DNA from 2 places in the Tahibacter sp. genome. Region 1 is predicted to be linked to the other one. Evidence: riboswitches for the same ligand, from Rfam matches in the RefSeq annotation. Region 1 holds a riboswitch; the other holds the start of a gene.
The links. Region 1 has a riboswitch for cobalamin ahead of btuB (TonB-dependent vitamin B12 receptor). Riboswitches for the same ligand answer to the same signal wherever they lie in the genome.
Positions count from the first base shown of each region.

Region 2: it holds a riboswitch for cobalamin, as region 1 does, so the genes downstream of both, RUU78_RS03950 (ribonucleoside-diphosphate reductase subunit alpha) here and btuB (TonB-dependent vitamin B12 receptor) in region 1, are expected to answer to the same signal.

Region 1 is NZ_JAVTWC010000051.1:47,128-53,148, forward strand. Features, by position in the region: gene hrcA (heat-inducible transcriptional repressor HrcA) at 1-867, opposite strand, end outside; gene recN (DNA repair protein RecN) at 1,059-2,732, shown strand; cobalamin riboswitch at 2,887-3,094, shown strand; gene btuB (TonB-dependent vitamin B12 receptor) at 3,236-5,089, shown strand; gene RUU78_RS10005 (hypothetical protein) at 5,174-5,776, shown strand; gene cobO (cob(I)yrinic acid a,c-diamide adenosyltransferase) at 5,773-6,021, shown strand, end outside.
Region 2 is NZ_JAVTWC010000018.1:13,553-19,573, forward strand. Features, by position in the region: gene RUU78_RS03930 (alpha/beta fold hydrolase) at 118-798, shown strand; gene zapE (cell division protein ZapE) at 800-1,885, shown strand; gene RUU78_RS03940 (amidohydrolase) at 2,125-3,432, shown strand; gene RUU78_RS03945 (type II secretion system protein GspG) at 3,661-4,221, shown strand; cobalamin riboswitch at 4,421-4,630, shown strand; gene RUU78_RS03950 (ribonucleoside-diphosphate reductase subunit alpha) at 4,959-6,021, shown strand, end outside.

The DNA.
Region 1 (6,021 bases):
GATGAACAGACGTACGCCCTCGGCCCGGGCGCAGCGCTCGAGCACGGCGAGCAGGTCGCGCTTGCGCTGGAAGGCGTCGAACAGTTCGCGCAGGCGGTCGAGGTTGGACAGGTCGTGCACGTCCATGAGGTTGGTCTGGCCAGCGACAAACATATCCGGCTGCGGCGCGCTGCTCTGGAACGCGGCCTGGGCCAGCTCCACCGTCGTGGTCATCAGCCGCGTCATCTGGGTGCTGGTTTCCTGCATCTCGCGCAGCAGGCGCAGGCGGATCTCGTCCAGGCGCTGGCCGGAAAACTGCGCATTGAGGAAATTCGCGACCTGTTCCAGTTCGCTGGCGGAATAGGCGCGTTCCAGCTCGATGACCCGGTTTTGCACCTGACCGTCGACGAAGACCAGGATGACCAGGGTGCGGCGTTGGTCCAGCGGCACGAAGTCGATGTGCCGGAACGGGACTTCCTGATGCTGCGGCACGGTCACCACACCGACGAAATGGCTGACCTGGGACAGCAGCGACGAGGCACTGTTGAGCAGGTCCGGCGTCGTCGCCGTCGCCGGCAGCTCGCGCCGCAGCTCTTCCACCTGCGGCTCGCCGAGCGGGCGCACTTCGAGCAGCGAGTCCACGAACACGCGATACCCCTGCACGGTCGGTATGCGACCGGCCGACGTATGCGGCGCGGCGACTAGCCCCAGTTCCTCGAGATCCGACATGACATTGCGGATGGTCGCCGCACTCACGTCCAGCCCCGACGACCGCGCCAGGGCCCGCGACCCTACCGGCTGCCCCTCCGCCACGTACTGCGACACGAGCGTGCGCAGCAACTGCCGCGCGCGCGGGTCCAGCGGAAGATGGGGAGAGTGTCGCGACATGGGTCAGCAGCATAGCCGAACGCCCGTCCTATTCATCACACCCCCCAACGAACGAAGCCGCATCCGCGTCCGGCCAGGGTCGCGGGGAACCGGTGTCGCCAACCAGGCGACGCCATCAAAGCCTCCCCAGTCTTGGGAGATGCGACGGCTTCGCGCTAGCATGCGCGCCCGCCATGCCGTCGGAAAACGCGATGCTGCGCTCGTTGTACGTCAAGGACTTTGCCATCGTCGGCGAGGCCGACATCGCCTTGCAGCCCGGCCTAAGCGTGGTGACGGGCGAAACCGGCGCCGGCAAGTCCCTGCTGGTCGACGCACTGCTGCTGCTCAGCGGCGGCCGCTCAGACGCCGGTGTGATCCGCAGCGGCTGCGAGCGCGCCGAACTGACCGCCGAATTCGACCTGTCGGATTCGCCCGCCGCGCGTGACTGGCTGGCGGCCGAAGAACTCGATGACGAAGGCGCCTGCCGGTTGCGCCGCGTGATCCGTACCGAGGGCAGTTCGCGCGCCTGGATCAACGGCCGCCCTGTCACCCTGTCCCAGCTCTCGGCGCTGACCGGACACCTGATCGAGATCCACGGCCAGCACGAGCACCAGGCCCTGCTGGACCGCACCCATCAGCTGCAGCTGCTCGACGCCTTCGGCGGCCACGCCGATGCGCTCGCGGCGGTGCGCCAGCCGGCCCGGCGCTGGCGCGAGCTCGGCCAGCGCATGGCGTCGCTGGGCAACGCCGGCGACAGCGGCGAAGACCTCGCCCGACTCGAGCGCCAGCTCGAGGATCTCGACCGCCATGCCCTGACCGAAGCGCAGCTCGCCGAACTCAACGACCTGCACAGGCGCCTGGCCAACGCAGGCCAGCTCGTCAACGGCAGTGCCAGCGTCGCCGAGCTCATCGACGGCGACAGCGAATTCGCCGTGCGCCGCTCGCTCGCGCGCGCGCGCCAGGAATTGGCCCGCCTGGCCGAGCTGGACCCGTCGCTGGCCGTGACGGTCGAACTCGTCGAAAGCATCGAGATCCAGCTCGGCGAAGCCGGCGATGCACTGTCGCGCTACCAGGACGGGCTGGAACTGGATCCGGAGCGCCTGCTCGAGACCGAAAACCAGTTGTCCAAGCTGCACGAACTCGCGCGCCGCCACCGCCTGCCGATGGATGAGCTCAAGGCGCGCGCCGAAGAGCTGCGTCTGGAGGTCGACGAACTGCGCAATGCCGGTTCGCTGCGCCAGGACCTGGAGCGCGAACGCGGCGCCGCGGCCGCCGACTACCGCAAGGCCGCCGCGCAGTTGAGCGCTTCGCGCGCCGCCGCCGCGCAGCGCCTGGCCGCGGAAGTCAGCGCACTCATGGGCGAGCTCGGCATGAGCGACGGCCGCTTCGAAATCGCGCTCGAGCCCGCGGCGAAGGACGATCCGGATGCGCTCGGCGCCGAGCGCTGCGAATTCCTCGTCAGTGCGAATCCGGGCCAGCCGGCGCGTGCACTGCGCAAGGTTGCCTCGGGCGGCGAACTGTCGCGCATATCACTTGCCATCGAGGTCGCCGCGCTGGGCCTCGACGATGTCGGCACCATGGTCTTCGACGAAGTCGACTCGGGCATCGGCGGCGCCGTCGCTGAAGTCGTCGGACAGAAATTGCGCCGCCTCGGCGGCTCGCGCCAGGCACTGTGCGTCACACATCTTGCACAGGTCGCCGCGCAGGGCCACCAGCACTTTCGCGTCAGCAAGCAGACCGCCGACGGGCAGACCTTCACGCGCATCGAGGCGCTGGACGAAAAGTCCCGCCGCGACGAAATCGCCCGCATGCTCGGTGGCATCGAGATCACGAAGGAAACGCTGGCGCACGCCCGGCAGATGCTGGAGCGGGCGCGAACGCGGTAGCGTGCCGACGCATGAGTCTCCGGCGACCAGATGCCTGCACGGCAGGCGTTTGGCGGCGCTGTGGAGATCGGGCGCTGAGTGCAGGAGCGGTAGTATCAGGACTAGTTCTGAGCTTCCCCTGGGGCGCAAATGGCGCCCACCGTTGCAGCCTGCTACCATCCGCGCCGCTTCAGGTGGCGCGAAGACGGTTGGCCGTCCAGACGCTTAAACGGGAAGCCGGTGTGTATCCCGGCACTGCCCCCGCAACGGTAAACGAGTCAAGCGCGGCACTACGCCACTGGAGCGATCCGGGAAGGCGCCGCGTCCGGAGCCCTTGCTCCAACTCGTGAGTCCGGAGACCGGCCTGCAGCGGTCCAGACGCGCATTCGCGCGCCGGTCCTGGTGGTGCTGCGGAGGGCGGCGCCGCGGTGAACGTGCCCCCGGCTCAGTCTCCGCTGCTCATTCCTTCCGCGCATCGAATTTTTTCGCTGTTCGACCGCGCGGGTGAGCGCGGAGGAATCTTCATGCACCGTACGACGCTTTGCGCGGCCATTGCCGCGCTCCTGACCCTGCCCTGCGCGCCCCTGCGCGCCGAACCCGACCCGCATATCCCCGCACTCGACGATGTGATCGTCACCGCGACGCGCACCGCCGTGACCGTCGACGACAGCCTCGCACCCGTCAGCGTGATCACACGCGAGGACATCGAGCGCCTGCAGGCGCGCTCGCTGATCGATCTTCTGCGCGGACTGCCCGGCGTATCGATCTCGAGCAACGGTGGCGCCGGCAAGCAGGCCTCGCTGTTCCTGCGCGGCGCCGAATCCGACCACCTGCTCGTGCTCGTCGACGGCGTGCGCGTGGGCTCGGCCACGGCTGGTAGCGTCGCCTTCCAGGATCTGCCCGTCGAGCAGATCGAACGCATCGAAGTGGTCCGCGGCCCGCGCTCGAGCCTGTACGGTTCCGAAGCAATCGGGGGCGTGATCCAGATCTTCACGCGCCGCGGCCGCGGCCAGGGCGTCAGCCCGAACTTCAGCGCCACCGTTGGCAGCGACAACACACGCGAAGCGACTGCCGGCGTGAGCCTCAACAGCGAGCAGGGCTGGCTCGCTGCCCATCTCGCCCATGCCGACACCGACGGCTTCAACTCCTGCCGCGGCCGCGCCTCGCCGGGCGCGGGCTGCTTCACCGACGAGCCAGACGACGATCCGTACCGCAATTCCTCGGTCACACTCAACGGCGGCTGGCGCTTCGGCGAAGCCGGCGACCTGCAGGCCAACGTGCTGCGCGCCGAAGGCCGCAACGCCTATGACGGCAGCTTCGTCAACGAATCGATCTACCGCCAGCAGATCGTCGGCACGCGACTGCGCCTGCAGGCGCATGAGCGCCTCGTGCTGAGTGTCGGCGCCGGCCAGAGCCGCGACGATTCCGACAACTTCGGCAGCGGCGTCTTCCAGAGTCAATTCAATACACGCCGCGACAACTACTCGGTGCAAGGCGACATCGGTTTCGCCGAGCAGCATCTGCTCAGCGTCGGTGCCGACTACGTCAACGACGCAGTCGACGGCACGACGGCGTACGACGAAGACGCGCGCAGCGTCACCGGCGTGTTTGCCCAGTACCAGGGCAAGGCCGGTGCACACGACGTCGAGGCCAGCCTGCGCAACGACGACAACGAACAGTTCGGCGCGCACACGACCGGCGGCCTGGCCTGGGGCTATGCGTTCAGCGACACGCTGCGCTTCATCGCCAACTACGGCACCGCGTTCAAGGCACCGGCCTTCAACGAGTTGTATTTCCCGGGCTTCGGCAACGCCAGCCTCAAGCCGGAAGAATCGCGCAGCGTCGAGATCGGCCTGCGCGGCCATGGCGACCTCGGACGCTGGGAAGTGCAGGCCTTCGATACGCGTGTCGACGACCTGATTGCCTACGACGCCGCGATCTTCGCCCCGGGCAACGTCGACGAGGCGCGCATCCAGGGCCTGGAAGCCAGCTTGGCGGTCGACCTGGCCGGTTGGGCGCTCAATGCCAGCCTGACCCTGCTCGATCCGGAAAACGCCTCCGGCGGCAGCAACGACGGCAATGTGCTGCCGCGCCGCGCGCGCCAGTCCGGCCGCATCGACATCGACCGCCGTTTCGGCGCCTTCGGCATCGGCGCGACCGTCGATGCTCAGGGCAAACGCTACGACGATCTCGGCAACACGCGTCGTCTCGGCGGCTACGCCACGCTCGACCTGCGTGCCGAATACGCGTTCTCGCCCGACTGGCTGCTGCAGGGCCGTGTCTCCAACGTGGCCGACCACGACTACGAGACCGCCGCGTTCTACAACCAGGCCGGCCGCAGCTATTTCCTCACCTTGCGCTACCGCCCGGCGCAGTAGACCGATGCGCGGCGTCGAAGCCGGTCTTCGGCGCCGCGGCACCCGCCGGACACATCGCTCACCCTTGATCGCCAGGAGTAGTCCATGAAGTTCCTGCCCATGAAGTTTCTACCCACCGCAAAGCAATCGCTGATCCTGCTGGCCCTCATGGGGCTCATGCTGGCGACGCGCTACCACCATTTCGGCGCCGCGCTGCACCTGCCGGATGCGTCGATGGCGATCTTCTTCGTTGCGGGCTTCTACCTGGCCGGCACCGTCGCGCTGCCGATCCTGATGCTCGAGGCCGGCCTCATCGACTACATCGCGATCAGCATGGCCGGCGTCAGCGATTTCTGCGTCACGCCGGCCTATTCCATGCTCGTCGTCGCCTATGGCGTGCTCTGGTACGGCGGCGCGTTGTACGCGAACAAGTTCTACACGCCCACTCTTTCCACCCTGCTGCCAGCTGGCCTGATCGCGCTGGCGAGCTGCCTGCTCTCGTTCCTCGTCTCCAACGGCTCGTTCTACTGGATGGGCGGCCGCTACGCCGATCCGCATTTCGCCGAGTTCGTGCAGCGCTTCATGCAGTACATGCCGAGCTTCGTCAGCGTGGCCATGGCCTACATAGCAGCATTCGGCGTGGCCCACGCGATCGGCGTGATCGCCCTCGGCGACAAGAGCGCCGGTTCGATGAACAAGGCCCGATGAGCACCGGTGAGGTCGACGCGCCGGTACAAGGCCCGCGCGAAAGCACGCCGAGCGAAAACACCGTCATCGGCGCGAGCGATGCCCGCGCCGATGACGCCGATGCGCGGGCCCAGCGCCATCGCGAACGCATGCAGCGCAAGAAGACCGTCGTCGACGCGGGCATCGCCCGCGCGACGATCGAGCGCGGCGTCATCGTGGTCACGACCGGCAACGGCAAGGGCAAGAGCTCATCCGGCTTCGGCATG
Region 2 (6,021 bases), on a different contig from region 1:
GACCGATGCGGGCGCAGCGGTACGGGCAGTGCTGACGGTGACTCGCCTGCTGGCCACGCGAATCGCCCTGCAACCGCGCTGCTGCCGTGCCGCAGGAGCCTTGGCTACAATCCGCGGATGACCGACTCTCCCGATACCGCCGTCCGCTTTCCCGCGTCCTCGGGCGCACTGAACCTGCCAGGCCCTGCAGGCCTGCTCGAATGCCTGATCGAACGGCCCGATCAGGAGGAGCGCAGCGGCACCGCGATCGTCTGCCATCCGCATCCGCTGCACGGTGGCACGATGCACAACAAGGTCGTCACGATGGTGTCGCGCTCGCTCGTCGAGCTGGGCCTGTCGACGGTGCGTTTCAACTTCCGCGGTGTCGGCAATTCGCAGGGCGAATACGACGACGGCAACGGCGAAACCGAGGATCTGCGCGCGATCGCCGACTGGCTGCGCCGCGAGCGTCCGGGCGATGCGCTGTGGCTCGCGGGTTTTTCCTTCGGCAGCTACGTAGCACTGCGTGCGGCGCAATCGCTGGCACCGCAACAGCTGATCCAGATCGCGCCGCCGGTCGGACGCTGGGCCTTCGACGCGATCGATCTGCCGGATTGCCCGTGGTTGATCGTGCAGGGCGAGGCCGACGAGGTCGTCGATCCCGCCGCGGTGTTCGCCTGGGTCGCAGGACTGGCCAGGCCGCCGCAACTGGTGCGCATGCCTGAGACCAGCCATTTCTTCCATCGCCGCCTCATGGATCTGCGCGGCGCGATCAAGAACGGCGTACGCGACAACCTGCCGCCGCTGCGGACCCGCTGAGGTGAGCGCAACGTCGCACTACGTCGCCGGCGTGCAGCGCGGCGACTGGCAGGACGATGCCGCGCAGCGCAGCGTGCTGGTGGAGCTCGACCGTATCGGCGGGGCCTTGCAGCCCAGTGTGCCTGCTGGCCTGTTCGCGCGCCTGCGCGCGCACTTCGCCGCACCCGAACCAGTACTCGGCCTGTATCTCTGGGGCGGCGTTGGCCGCGGCAAGACCTTCCTGATCGACCTGTTCTTCGAGCACCTGCCGATCGCGCAGAAGCGCCGCGTGCATTACCACCGCTTCATGCGCCAGGTGCAGGCCAGACTGACGGCGCTGCAGGGGCGCGAAGATCCGCTGTCCGACGTGGCCGAGGACATCGCCGCCGATACGCGCGTGCTCTGCCTCGACGAATTCTTCGTCAGCGACATCGGTGACGCGATGATCCTCGGGGGTCTGCTGCGCCATCTGTTCGCGCGCGGCGTCTGCCTCGTGACCACGTCCAATACGGCGCCGGCCAGACTCTATGCGAACGGTCTGCAGCGCGAGCGCTTCCTGCCGGCCATCGCGCAGATCCAGCAGCATTGCGCGGTCGTCGAAATCGTCTCCGTCCAGGATTGGCGCCTGCGCGCGCTGACCCAGGCGCGCGTGTTCCATGCGCCGCTCGGGCCGGATGCGGAGCGCGCGCTCAACGACTGCTTCCAGCGCATCAGCCATGGCGTCGCGCGCGGCGAGGCGCAGATCGAAGTTCACGATCGCGACATTCCCGTGCGCCGGCTTGGCGAAGACGTGGTCTGGTTCGCCTTCGAGGCGATTTGTGAAGGCCCGCGCGCTGTCGCCGACTACATCGAGATCGGCAAGGACTACGGCACCGTCATCGTCTCCGGCGTGCCGCAGTTCACGCCGATGATGGAAGATGCGGCGCGCCGCTTCATCGAGATGGTCGACGAGTTCTACGACCGTCACGTCAAGCTGATCCTGTCGGCTGCCGTGCCCATCATCGACCTCTACGACGGCGACCGGCTGCGCGCCGAATTCAGCCGCACCGAGTCGCGCCTGATCGAGATGCAGAGCGAGGACTATCTGGCGCGCGAGCATTTGCCGTAGGTTGGAGGCGAGCCGAGGGCGAACCCCAACATCGAGGCCTCGCATCCGGCCGGTCGTTGTGGCGGAGATCCGCCCGGTTCGACGGTCTTCGCGATGTGAATACCTCGATGTTGGGATTCGCTGCGCTCACCGCCAACCTACGCGGCTGCGACTGCGGACCGGCATGACGCAATAGCCACGGTCCCGCGCCATCGCGCCCGGCTTGGCCTACCATCGGATTTTTCGCGGAGAACCCAGCCATGCGCCGAATCTGTCTCGCTCTGCTTGCCGCCATGACCGCGGCACCCGCGTTCGCCACGGCGGATACGCAACAGGCCGCCGCAGCGGTTGGCGATCAGGTGATCCAATGGCGCCGCGACATCCACCAGCATCCCGAACTCGGCAACCGCGAGACGCGCACGGCCAAGCTCGTCGCCGATCACCTGAAGAAGCTCGGCCTCGAGGTGAAGACGGGCGTCGCGCATACCGGCGTCATCGCCTGGCTCAAGGGCGGCAAGCCCGGGCCGCGTCTTGCGATCCGCGCCGACATCGATGCATTGCCCGTGACCGAGGAAGTGGATCTGCCGTTCGCGAGCAAGGTCCGCAGCACCTACGGCGGTCAGGAGGTCGGCGTCATGCACGCCTGCGGCCATGACGCGCATACCGCCATCCTGCTCGGCGTCGCGACCGCGCTGGCCGGCATGAAGAAGGACCTGCCCGGCGAAGTGATGTTCATCTTCCAGCCCGCCGAGGAGGGCTCGCCGCCCGGTGAGGAGGGCGGCGCCAAGCTCATGCTCAAGCAAGGCCTGTTCCGCGACTGGAAGCCCGATGCGGTGCTCGGCCTGCATGTGTTCTACACCCTGCACGCCGGCCAGGTCGGCGTGCGCGAAGGCCCGCTACTGGCCGGGTCCGACCGCTTCAAGATCCGCGTGTTCGGCGCGCAGACGCACGGCGCGCAGCCCTGGCGCGGTGTGGATCCCATCGTCACGGCCGCGGCGATCGTGAGCCAGGCGCAGACCATCGTGAGTCGACAAATGGACATTTCTAAATTGCCGGCCGTGCTCACTTTTGGCATGTTCCAGGGCGGCGTGCGCTACAACATCATTCCGGAGAAGGTTGAACTCGAAGGCACCGTGCGCACCTTCGATGCCGGCATGCGCGAAGACCTGTTCAATCGCCTGCGCCGCACTGCCGAAGGCGTGGCCGAGGCGCAGGGCGCGCGCGTCGAACTCGAAGCGCCGATGCCCGACGTGCACAACCCGGTCACGCGCAACGACGCGGCGTTGACCAAGCGCCTGCGCCCGAGCCTCGAGAAAGCCGTCGGGGCGCAGAATGTCATCGAGGTGCCGCCGAACATGGTCGCCGAGGACTTTTCCTACTTCGCCGACGAAGTGCCCGGCCTGTATTTCTTCGTCGGCGTCGTGCCGCCGGGCCAGGATCTGGCGAAGGCCGCACCGAACCATTCGCCGAAGTTCTTCCTCGACGAAAAAGCGCTCGATGTCGGTACGCGCTCGATGCTGCAGGTGGCGGTGGATTTTCTGGGTGGCACGCCGAGCGGGCAGGAATGAGAGGAGAGCAGTGAGAAACGAGTAGCAGCGAATCGTTCCGCCGCTCTCCCTCTTTCTCACTCCACTGCCGTATTTTCGCGCTCCGTCGGAACTCGCTGCGAATACCTCGGGTCGATAGGGGAGCCGTGCTGCGGCGAACTCCCCGCAATTCCCCTTTCCTGCATGCTGATTCGTTCGGCGGCGCATTCGCGACGCCGCTGGCAGCGTGCGCCTCGCAGGAACCGCATCGTGTACCGATCGAATCGCGTTGCCGGCAAAGTGCTGCTGTGGCCGCTCGTGCTGTTGCCTGTGGTTGCCGGACTCGCAGGCCTTATCGTGAATCACGGCTGCATCAACCAGGGCCGTCCATTTCACGCCGTACGCGCGGCTGCGATCAGGCTTGAGAGGGTGATCGCGATGTTCCGGCTCGACTGCGGCCGATTGCCGGACAGTCTCGACGAATTGTCCGGTGTCGTGCGCGAACGCAACTGCGTCAACGATCCGGTGCGCCCCTCCGTGCTCGTCGATCCCTTCGGCGTGCCGATGGTTTACTGGCGAGCTGCGGATGGCAGCGCGTTCGAAGTGCGCTCGATCGGTCGCGACCGCGTCTATGGAAGTGCCGACGACGTTTCGACTGGCGACTGGGAGTGGCCATGGCCGCGACCCAGGAACTGGCAGGTCATCGGGCAACGCACATTTGCACTGCTGGTGCTGATAGCGCTGGTGGCATCTGCCGCCTACACGGTGTTCCTCGGCCTGTGGGCGCTCTGGCGCCTGGCCCGTTGTGTGGTGCAACTCGGCTCGCGCTGATGTGCCGGAGGCGGCGCATCGCGGCGGACGATCGTTTCGCATGGTCGGTGCCGTCTCGCAGCCATCACCGACCATCACCGGCACGACCCAGTCCCCAGGCCGATTGCAAGCCCTTCGCGCTACTTTTCTTCACGAAACTGAAAGCGCGAATTGCCGACGAATTCACAGCCAATTGTGTTGACCCAGGTCTGTCAACCTCTATATGTTGTGTTCCGTCGGTTCCCGGTCACGGCCGGGATTAAACGGGAATCCGGTGCAATTCCGGAGCTGCCCCGCAGCGGTCAGTGGAAACGAACGTCCTCATGAGCACTGGCCCGCAAGGGCTGGGAAGCGAGAACCAGTAGGTGGGTCCGGGGTTCCGGATCCGTGTCCGCAAGCCCGAATACCTGCCGGCAACCGCGCGTTGCACACCGCGTGGTAACGGCCAGGAGTCTCCGCGGGGAGACGGGTCCAGCGCAGTCGCCGGCTCTTGCAGCCCTGGCGACGCGTTACCCGTATTCCGCCACTCCGCACGCCCGAGGGGGCGTGGCTACGACTGCGGCCTGAACCGCGGCGTCGCCGTCCCTTCGTTTTGCCGTTCCCGGGACAGGACGGCAGCCGTGCTCCACTACACCGGAGGGAGTTCCATGAGCACCACAGAACATGACGTCGCCAGCGCCACGGCTCGCACCAGCGCTACTCGCACCGATTCCCGCGCGCCGCAGTTCGCGCTGACCCCGCCGCATTCGACCGGCGCGATGGCTGTGACCAAGCGCAACGGCAAGCGCGAGCCGGTTGATCTGAACAAGATCGTGCGCGCCGTGACGCGCGCCGCCGACGGCCTGTATTCCATCGATCCGATGCGCGTGGCCACGCGCACGATTTCCGGCCTCTACGACGGCGCGACCACGTGGGAACTCGACGAGCTGTCGATCCGCACCGCGGCAATGCTCACGGCCGAAGAGCCTGAATACGGCCGCCTCGCCGCCCGCCTGCTGTCGGACTACATCGCCAAGGAAGTTTCCGGCCAGGAAATCCACGCGTTCTCGCAGTCGGTCACGCGCGGTCACGAACTCGGCCTCATCAACGAGCGCCTGCTGTCGTTCGTGCAGGCCAATGCGCGCAAGCTCAACAGCGCGCTCGACCTGGAACTCGACCGCCGCTTCGACTACTTCGGCCTGCGCACGGTCTATGACCGCTATCTGCTGCGCCATCCGAAGACGCGCAAGGTCATCGAGACACCCCAGCAGTTCTTCCTGCGCATCGCCTGCGCGCTGTGCGAGGACGTCGGCGAATCGCTGGAGCTGTATCGCCTGATGGGCAGCCTCGACTACCTGCCCAGTTCGCCCACGCTGTTCAACTCCGGCACCACGCACGAACAGTTGTCCTCGTGCTTCCTGCTCGATTCGCCCGACGACTCGCTGGAGTCGATCTACAAGCGCTATGCCGACGTGGCCATGCTGTCGAAGTTCTCCGGGGGCATCGGCCTGGCCTACACGCGCGTCCGTGCGCGCGGGTCGCTGATCAAGTCGACGAACGGCCTGTCCAACGGCATCGTGCCGTGGCTCAAGACGCTCGACGCATCGGTCTCCGCGGTGAATCAGGGCGGCAAGCGCAAGGGCGCGGCCTGCGTTTACCTCGAACCCTGGCATGCGGACGTCGAGGAATTCCTCGAACTGCGTGACAACACCGGCGATGAAGCGCGCCGCACGCACAACCTCAATCTCGCCAACTGGATCCCGGACATCTTCATGCGCCGCGTCGAAAGCGATGCGATGTGGTCGCTGTTCGATCCGAAGGCCGTGCCGCACCTCGTCGATC